Regions from separate parts of the Streptomyces sp. NPDC005799 genome, predicted to be linked through region 1. Evidence: riboswitches for the same ligand, from Rfam matches in the RefSeq annotation. Region 1 holds a riboswitch; each other region holds the start of a gene.

Region 1 (2,190 bases):
TCATGCGCTACGAGCCCACCGCCCCCGGCACCGGCCCGCTGGCCTCCGCCGCCGACCACCACTGGCTCCGCCTCGCCTGCGACCTGGCGGCCCAGTGCCCGCCCTCGCGGACCGCGTTCAGCGTCGGCGCGGTGGTCGTCGCCGCCGACGGCACGGAGCTGGCCCGCGGCCACTCCCGCGAGGCCGGCGACCCCGTGGTCCACGCGGAGGAGGCGGCCCTGGCCAAGCTCGACCCGGCCGATCCGAGGCTCGCGTCCGCGACGGTATACAGCAGCCTGGAGCCCTGCGCCCACCGCGCGTCCCGTCCCAAGCCGTGCGCCCGGCTGATCCTGGAGGCGGGGGTACGGCGGGTGGTGACCGCGTGGCGGGAGCCGGACACCTTCGTGGAGGCCGCCGACGGCAGCGGTCTGCTGGCGTCGCGGGGCGTCGAGGTGGTCGTCCTGCCCGAGTACGAGGAGCGGGCGAAGGCGCCGAACGCCCATCTGCCGGGCTGAAAAACGCAGGTGGAGCGGGGGTGGACGCGGGGGCGGACGGAAACCCTGGTGCTGGGCGTCCCGCGGATGGCGTATGCTGGTCTCACAACGACGCGGGGTGGAGCAGCTCGGTAGCTCGCTGGGCTCATAACCCAGAGGTCGCAGGTTCAAATCCTGTCCCCGCTACTGAAGGCCGAGGGCCGGAATCCAGTGACTGGATTCCGGCCCTCGGTGTTTCACGTTTCCCGGACCGTCGCTCCCTGTGCGGAACCTGGGACAAGGTCAACTCGCCCGATTTTCACCGGTCATGGCCCGAACGTCCGCGCCAAAAACGTTTAATGATCAAGCCGAACTGCTTGGAAACCCCACCCCGGGTCTATTAACGTTCGATAACGCAGCGCGGTCGTCCCAGCCGTCACAAGAGGCGGCTCCGTGCGCACGCGCCGAATCCCGCAAGGGAACCGGGGAACCACCACCCTGGGGTGAATCGCGCGGAAACCGCCGTGGACCCACGGCAGGTTTACGCGCGTAGGAGACCTTCCTGCTCCGAACCCGTCAGCTAACCCGGTAGGCGAGAAGGAAGGAAAGGAGCACGCCCACGTGGCGTCCAACCCGCCTGCCCCGGCAGCCCCGTTCGTGCCGGGCACCCGGCCCTTCGGCTTCGGCCCCAGCGACGACGAGGGCCAGTGGGAGGAGTGGAACCCCACCGAGGAGTCCCTCCGCCCGGTACGCGGCCGGCACCGTGTCTCCAGGCAGCGCGGCGGGGGACTCGCCCGCAGCTCCACGGTTCTCGGCGTCGGTGTCATAGCCGCCGTCGGCGCGGGCGGCATGGCCAGCGCCAACACCGGCAAGCCGCCGGTGTCCATCTCCCTGCCCGACCTGGCCTCCGTCGCCCATGTGTTCGACGCCGGCTCCGATGCCCCCAAGGGCTCCGCGACCGCGCTCAGCGCTGTCGGGGTGAGCACCAAGGACACCGAGCAGGGCGCCCGGGACGCCGGTGAGGCGCTGCGCGACCGCATCATGGCGCAGGCCGAGTCGCAGCAGGTCCAGCTCGACAGCAAGGCCCAGTCGGCCACCGAGGCGGCCCTCGCCAAGCAGATCGACGATGCGGCCGCCAAGGCGGAGAAGGACGCGGCGGCCAAGGCGCAGGCCGCCAAGGAGAAGGCGGAGGCGGCGGCCAAGAAGGCGGCCGAGGACGTCAAGCTCGCCGAACTCGCCAAGCAGTACAAGCTGCCGGTCGTCTCCTACACGATCACCGGCACCTTCGGTCAGGCCGGCTCCATGTGGTCCTCCGGTTACCACACGGGCCTCGACTTCGCCGCGCCGACGGGCACGCTCATCAAGGCCATCCACTCCGGCACCATCACGGAGGCCGGCTGGGCGGGGTCGTACGGCTACCGCACGATCCTCACCCTCGACGACGGCACCGAGCTGTGGTTCTGCCACCAGTCCTCGATCAGCGTCAGCGTCGGTCAGAAGGTCGCCGCCGGTGACGTCATCGGCCGGATCGGCGCCACGGGCAACGTGACCGGCCCGCACCTGCACCTCGAGGTCCACCCGAACGGGCAGGCCACCGGCATCGACCCGATGACCTGGCTGCGCAGCAGGGGCCTCAACCCCTGACAGTGGCACCGCCCCGGAACGGCCGCCTCCGATTGTTTACGGGAAGTTTGCGGCCGTTCCGGAAGAGGACTCTCCGGGGCGGGCGTTGACCATA
Region 2 (2,190 bases), on a different contig from region 1:
ACGCACACCAGCAGGGTCGCCGCTCCCGCCGCCAGCCCGCCGGTCAGGTCCGTGGTCACGTCCACCACCAGCAGGACCGATCCGGTGAACGCGAGAACGAGCACCCTCATGCCGACGGTCGCCAGTCGTGAGGAGACCTGCACGATCAGCGGCTTCGCGCCCTTCTGGAAGAGCGAGCGGTGCAGCGCTGCCGGGGCGGTGAACAGCGCGGCGGCGAGGACCGCCAGCAGCAGCGTGGTGACGTACGTGGCGCGCTGGAAGGCGTCGAGGGAGGTGAAGCGCTGGGTGAAGGCCAGGCTGAGCAGGAAGGCGAAGAGGATCTGCACGCCGGTCTGGGTGACGCGCAGCTCCTGCAGCAGCTCGACGAAGTTGCGGTCGGCGCGCTCCAGCGGGGTCTCGTTGCGCGCGGACGGATGGTGGTGGTCCATCGGGTACGGGTAACCACTCCGGCCCCCGTCAGGCCCGTGGGGCGGCGTCGGGTCAGGTCCGCCGCCGCCCCACGGGAGAGTCAGCTGACCCGGCCGTACCAGACGCTCTTGGTCCAGATCTTCTGCAGCCTCACCACGTCCCCGGTCTTGGGGGCGTGCCAGATCTTCCCCTTCCCGGCGTAGATGCCCACGTGGTAGACGTTCGACCCCGAGTGGAAGAACACGAGGTCTCCGGCCTTGCGGCTCTTCGCGGAGATGTGGTGGGTCTTGTTGTACTGCTGGGCCGCCGTACGGGGCAGCTTCTTGCCCGCAGCCTTGTACGAGTACAGCGTGAGGCCCGAGCAGTCGAAGCGGCGAGGTCCGGTGGCGCCCCACTTGTACGGGGAACCCTTTTTGGACGCCGCTACCTGAAGCGCCTTCGTCGCCGGCGTCGCGGCCGCGGCGTCGGATGCGACGCCCGGGATCACGACGGAGCCGCCCACGGCGGCCAGGGTGAGAGCCGAGGCCGTACCGGCCCGGACCATCAGCGACGGGACACGATTGAGCGCAGTCATGCGCAACCCTTCGTCAGCCGCCTGTGAAGGATGACCTGTCGGATTCGGGCTGGCGAAGTTGCCCGGCCGCTGACGCGGCTTCACCCCAAGGGCTGCTCGGGCTCGGTCATGGCGTGACCGTCCCGGCGACCCGTCGTGCCTGGGTCCTCCACTCCTGCCGATCCACTTCCTGTCGACCGGTCATCCGGGCGGCGGCAGGACTCGGCGTCCGCCCGGACCGCCCCGCCGCTGTGGCGGGGGCTTGTCGTCAGACAGGGATCTTGACTCACGGATGTCCGAAAATCCCAATGGAATCGGGGGTTTGTGTTGTTACTCACCACTCACCCGTTCGGGTGGACACCCCTGTGTTCGAGGCGGGGTAGACGACCCCGAGGAGGCTCGGACCAGGCATGGAATGTCCCATTCCGCCCTGAGGCTACGCGCGTTGCGCAACTGGAACGGTCGCGAAAAAGGATCCGCGTCTACTCCAAAGGGGGGTACGCCTTTTGGTCCGTTTCAACCCCGGTGCGGACGCCCCGCGACCCGGCCGGGGCGTCCGCACTCCTGGGGGCACGTCAACTGGCGGAGTCCGGCGGCACGGTGACGCGGGCCGTGCGCCGCTCCCCGTCCAGCACCCGAAGCGCCCGCCCCAGCGTCTCGGCGTGCAGCTCCGTCTCGCCGCGCTGGTGCATCAGGGCGAGCGCGTCGCGCAGTTCGGCCGCCTTGGCCACCAGCGCCTGGGCGGCACGCAGTCCGCGGTAGGTGTCCCCGTGGTGCGCCGGGTTGATCCGGCCCAGCAGGTCGACGACGTCGAGATAACGGTCGATCAGCTCGCCCTCCGCGCGGGTGAGCGCGGGCAGCGGAGGGAGTTCGGGTGGCAGCACCGGCCGCTCACCGCCCGCTGGGCGGCGCGAGGGTGTCCTTGCGGCTGGGGATGATCCGGTCCACCAGTCCGTACGCCAGGGCGCCCGGGGCGTCGAGGATCTTGTCCCGCTCGATGTCCGCGCTCACCTGCTCCGGGCTGCGCCCGGTGTGCCGCACCAGCATCTCCTCCAGCCGGGCCCGCGTCCGGGTCAACTCCGCGGCCTGGATGGCCAGATCGCTGGCCTGACCCTGCACCGGTTCGTAGAGCGCCGGCTGGTGGAGCACCACCCGGGCGCCCGGCAGCGCGGCGCGCTTGCCCGGGGTGCCGGCCGCCAGCAGCACGGCGGCGGACGAACCGGCCTGGC
Region 3 (2,190 bases), on a different contig from region 1:
TCCTGCGCGAGGAGAAGGGCTACACCTACGGAGTGCGGGCCTTCGGCCAGGTCCTGCGCTCCGCCCCGGACGGCACGGGCGCGTCGATGCTCGCCATCAGCGGCTCCGTCGACACCCCGAACACCGGCCCGGCGCTCGACGACCTCTGGAAGGTGCTGCGCACGCTCGCCGAGGGCGGCCTCACGGACGCCGAGCGTGACGTCGCCGTGCAGAACCTCGTCGGGGTGGCGCCGCTGAAGTACGAGACGGCGGCGGCCGTGGCAGGCACGCTGGCCGACCAGGTCGAACAGCACCTGCCGGACGACTACCAGGCGACGCTGTACCAGCAGCTCGCCGCGACCGGCACCGTGGAGGCCACCGCGGCGGTCGTGAACGCCTTCCCCGTCGACCGGTTGGTGACCGTCCTGGTCGGGGACGCGGCGCAGATCAAGGGGCCCGTAGAGGCTTTGAACATCGGTGAAGTGACCGTGGTGTCCGCCGAGTAGCGGCACACGGGCGTGGCGGGGCCCTGGTGACGGAAGCGTCACCAGGGCCCTCTTATGTCCGAATTGAAGGAAGAATGAAGGAGAGTGGGCCGTTTGCTCTGTGGGATGCGCTACAAACACCCTGATCCGTTTGGGAATTGAAAGTGGCCCCGCTTAGCGTCGTCCGGGCTGTCCGTCAGGCAGTGCGCCGCACCCGCGGCACCGGACAGTCATCGCCGAGTCCCCGTACGGCGCGAGCCAGGGGAGCCGGGGACCCATCGCAGTCCCTGGGGTGAATCGGACGCCCACGCGCGTAGCGAGGGTGTCCGTAGGAGACCTTCCTGCTCCGAACCCGTCAGCTAACCCGGTAGGCGAGAGGGAAGGAAAGGAACAGCCTGTACATGGCGTTCATGTGCGCCACCGGGAAGCACCGTCGTCCCAGCCGGATCAAGCGCTCCACCGCCCAGGCCGCCGGCGTCGCGGCCCTCGCCACCACCGGTGTCATCGGTGCCCTCGCGGCCCCCGCGCTCGCCGCCGACAACGCGGCCGGCGCCGTCGAGCAGACCGGTCTCACCCCCGTCATCACCATCGGCGACTCGATCGCCGCCAAGATCGACGCGCAGGCCGACGCGCAGAAGCAGGCCGCCGAGATGGCCGCCCGCAAGAAGGCGGCCGAGGAGGCCGCGCGCAAGAAGGCCGAGGCGGAGGCGAAGAAGGCCCGCGAGGCCAAGGAGCGCGCCGCCCGCGAGGCCGAGCGCAAGCGCCTCAACACCTTCGTCGCCCCGATCTCGAACTCGTACGTCTCCACGGGCTACAAGGCCAGCAGTTCCCTGTGGTCCTCGGGCAGTCACACCGGCATCGACTTCCACGCCGCGACCGGCACCACCGTGCACGCCGTCGGCTACGGCACGGTCGTGCAGACCGGCTGGGGCGGTGCGTACGGCAACCAGATCGTGATCAAGATGAACGACGGCACGTACACCCAGTACGGCCACCTGTCGTCCATCGGTGTCTCCGTCGGCCAGAAGGTCGTCACCGGCCAGCAGATCGGCCTCTCCGGCTCGACCGGCAACACCACCGGGCCGCACCTGCACTTCGAGGCCCGTACGACGCCGGAGTACGGCTCCGACATCGACCCCGTCGCCTACCTCCGCTCGCACGGCGTGAACGTCTGACGGAGGATCGCGAGATCCCGCGAAGCCCCGGCTCCCCGAGCCGGGGCTTTCCGCGTTTCAGTCGTCCCGCTGTCCAAAAAATATCCATGGATTCCGGTCCGCCGTCGGAAATTCCCGCCCTTTGCAATAGAGTCACTGGACACACGTCCATGGTCGACGTTTCACGGGGATTAAGGCGGAGGTCGGACATGCGTATTCCGGCGCACTCGGTGTGCACGGCCATCCGGGACGACATCGTCGCGGGTGTCTACGAGCGCGGCAGCCGCCTCACCGAGGAACTCCTCGCCCGCCGCTACGGCGTCTCGCGCGTCCCCGTCCGCGAGGCCCTGCGCACCCTGGAGGCCGAGGGCTTCGTCGTCACCCGGCGGCACGCGGGCGCGTGCGTCGCGGAACCGACCGAGCAGGAGGCCTCCGACCTGCTGGAGATGCGCCTGCTGCTGGAGCCGCTCGGCGCCTCCCGGGCCGCCCAGCGCCGCACCGAGGCGCATCTGAAGGTGCTGCGCGGCCTGGTCAGACTGGGCCAGGAGCGGGCCAGAAGGGGCAACAGCGAG
Region 4 (2,190 bases), on a different contig from region 1:
CGCGCGAAGAGGAAGTCGCCGGTCAGCACCGCCACCGAGTTGCCCCAGCGGGTGTTCGCGCTGTCGACCCCGCGGCGCACCGCCGCCTCGTCCATGACGTCGTCGTGGTACAGCGTGGCGAGGTGGGTCAGCTCCACGACCACGGCGGACGGCACGACTCCGGGCGCGTACGGGTCGCCGAACTGGGCGGCGAGCATCACGAGCAGCGGCCTGAAGCGCTTTCCACCCGCCCGCACCAGGTGCTGGGCGGCCTCCGTGATGAAGGGGACCTCACTCTTGGTGGCTTCGAGCAGTCCCTCCTCGACGGCCGCCAATCCGGCCTGGACATCGGCTTCCAGAGCCTGGTCCCGCACGCTCAGCCCGAACGGCCCGACGACGGTCACGAGGGGTCTCCTGTCTGCTGGTGTCTACTGGCGGTTACGCGGTTTGTCGATACGTCGCTGCCATCACTCAAGTCAGCGTATCCGGTCACCTTTCGATCACCGCTGCCGCCCACCCGTCCAGGCCGGGCGGTATCGGATCACGACCGGTATGTTTTTGATCAACTGATATGAACCGATTTTTACCGACTTGCGCGCCCGACGTGAAGAGGAGCGGCGGCGCGTGTCCCGAACAGAAGCCGACGCCGAGCCCGGCAGTCAACCTTTCCCCGGTGACGACCACGCATTCCTCGGCAGTCAGGCCATCCCGATACCCCCGTCCGCCGACACGCTCACCAATGGCGGAACGGGCGATCGCCACGGCCTGCCCCACGGACGGCTGTTTCACTACGAGTTGAGTTCATTGCCCGTTTTGCCTCTCTTGTCTAAACCAGTGACTTGGCTCACGCCTGAGCGTGCTCCGCATTCCGGTGCATTTCTCCCGATCCGCCTTCTGTCGCGCCCGAGTTGAGGCTTGGCGGCCGCAAAGGATCCAGCGCCCCATATGCCTCAGACCAAGGTCAACAGGGGTGATGTGTGAATTCGGGACTTGTTCCGGACATGTGCTCTCGCATACGTTCCCGGCCTGTCGGGCGGACGCCTAATCCTGCCGCCGCCCGTTCCACCAACCGAGAACGCACGGCAGGAGCGGGGGAACCAGGTAGTTCGCCGATTCGGACGTCCCAGGACATCCGGTCCGGCTCGGGGTGAAGTCGTGTCGCCGTACGGCGGTGCGGCCGGGCATCTCCCGCCCGAACCCGACAGCTCACCTCGCAGGCGACGGAGAGGAACCTCGTCATGTCCGCTGCCGCTCAGCACCGCCGTACCAGAAGCTCCCGCATCGTCCGCAAGCTCGCCGTCATCGGCACGGGTGCCGCCGTACTCGCCCTGCCGATCGTGGGCGCGACCAGCGCCTCCGCCGCCACGCCCACCGTGGCCACCGCCACCTCGCTGGGCTACGCCAACAATCTCGACGGCTGGATCCGGGCCTCCCTCCAGGTCATGGCGCAGCACGGGATCCCCGGCACCTACAACGGCATCTACCGCAACGTGATCCGCGAGTCCTCGGGCAACCCGTACGCGATCAACAACTGGGACTCCAACGCGCTCGCCGGCACCCCGTCCAAGGGTCTGCTGCAGGTCATCGATCCGACCTTCGCCGCCTACCACGTGTCCGGCACCTCGTGGGACCCCTACGACCCGGTCGCCAACATCACCGCCGCCTGCAACTACGCGGCAGCGCGCTACGGTTCGATCGACAACGTGTACGGCGCCTACTGAGCCGACCGGTCAGTCAGAACAGTCTCTCGAGGACGACGGCGATGCCGTCGTCCTCGTTCGACAGGGTGATCTCGTCGGCCACCGCCTTGAGTTCGGGGTGGGCGTTGGCCATCGCGACGCCGTGGGCGGCCCAGTCGAACATCGGGATGTCGTTGGGCATGTCGCCGAAGGCGATGGTCTGCCGCGGGCCGAGCCCCAGGTGTTCGGCGGCCAGCGCGAGGCCGGTGGCCTTGGTGATGCCGCATGGCTGGAGTTCGACGGTCCCGGGCCCCGACATGGTGACGGTGGCCAGCGAGCCCACCACCGAACGCGCCGTCGCCGCCAACTCGTCGTCGGACAGGTCGGGATGGCGCAGCAGCACCTTGCTGATGGGCTCGCACCACAGGTCGTCGCGCCGGCCGACGCGTACGGCGGGCAGGGTGGGGTGCGGCATGAGGTACCCGGGTTCGATGAGCGTGAGGCCGTCGACGCCGTCCTGGTCGACGGCCGC

What was found. A riboswitch is a leader RNA that binds a small molecule or an ion and turns the genes downstream of it on or off. The one in region 1 is predicted to bind cyclic di-AMP.
Positions count from the first base shown of each region.
Region 2: linked by a shared signal. The riboswitch ahead of ABZ453_RS04640 (C40 family peptidase) and the one ahead of ABZ453_RS40140 (M23 family metallopeptidase) in region 1 are both predicted to bind cyclic di-AMP.
Region 3: linked by a shared signal. The riboswitch ahead of ABZ453_RS43130 (M23 family metallopeptidase) and the one ahead of ABZ453_RS40140 (M23 family metallopeptidase) in region 1 are both predicted to bind cyclic di-AMP.
Region 4: linked by a shared signal. The riboswitch ahead of ABZ453_RS22815 (transglycosylase SLT domain-containing protein) and the one ahead of ABZ453_RS40140 (M23 family metallopeptidase) in region 1 are both predicted to bind cyclic di-AMP.

Region 1 is NZ_JBEXXQ010000057.1:23,237-25,426, reverse strand. It holds gene ABZ453_RS40150 (dihydrofolate reductase family protein) at 1-494, shown strand, start outside; tRNA gene ABZ453_RS40145 (tRNA-Met) at 586-659, shown strand; cyclic di-AMP (ydaO/yuaA leader) riboswitch at 905-1,062, shown strand; gene ABZ453_RS40140 (M23 family metallopeptidase) at 1,074-2,096, shown strand.
Region 2 is NZ_JBEXXQ010000003.1:215,384-217,573, reverse strand. It holds gene ABZ453_RS04645 (DUF6328 family protein) at 1-428, opposite strand, end outside; gene ABZ453_RS04640 (C40 family peptidase) at 509-982, opposite strand; cyclic di-AMP (ydaO/yuaA leader) riboswitch at 986-1,199, opposite strand; gene ABZ453_RS04635 (hypothetical protein) at 1,537-1,845, opposite strand; gene ABZ453_RS04630 (ATP-dependent Clp protease proteolytic subunit) at 1,853-2,190, opposite strand, start outside.
Region 3 is NZ_JBEXXQ010000067.1:27,898-30,087, reverse strand. It holds gene ABZ453_RS43135 (pitrilysin family protein) at 1-485, shown strand, start outside; cyclic di-AMP (ydaO/yuaA leader) riboswitch at 689-853, shown strand; gene ABZ453_RS43130 (M23 family metallopeptidase) at 866-1,639, shown strand; gene ABZ453_RS43125 (GntR family transcriptional regulator) at 1,828-2,190, shown strand, end outside.
Region 4 is NZ_JBEXXQ010000022.1:142,123-144,312, forward strand. It holds gene ABZ453_RS22805 (polyprenyl synthetase family protein) at 1-383, opposite strand, end outside; gene ABZ453_RS22810 (hypothetical protein) at 469-741, opposite strand; cyclic di-AMP (ydaO/yuaA leader) riboswitch at 1,024-1,212, shown strand; gene ABZ453_RS22815 (transglycosylase SLT domain-containing protein) at 1,218-1,700, shown strand; gene ABZ453_RS22820 (HAD family hydrolase) at 1,714-2,190, opposite strand, start outside.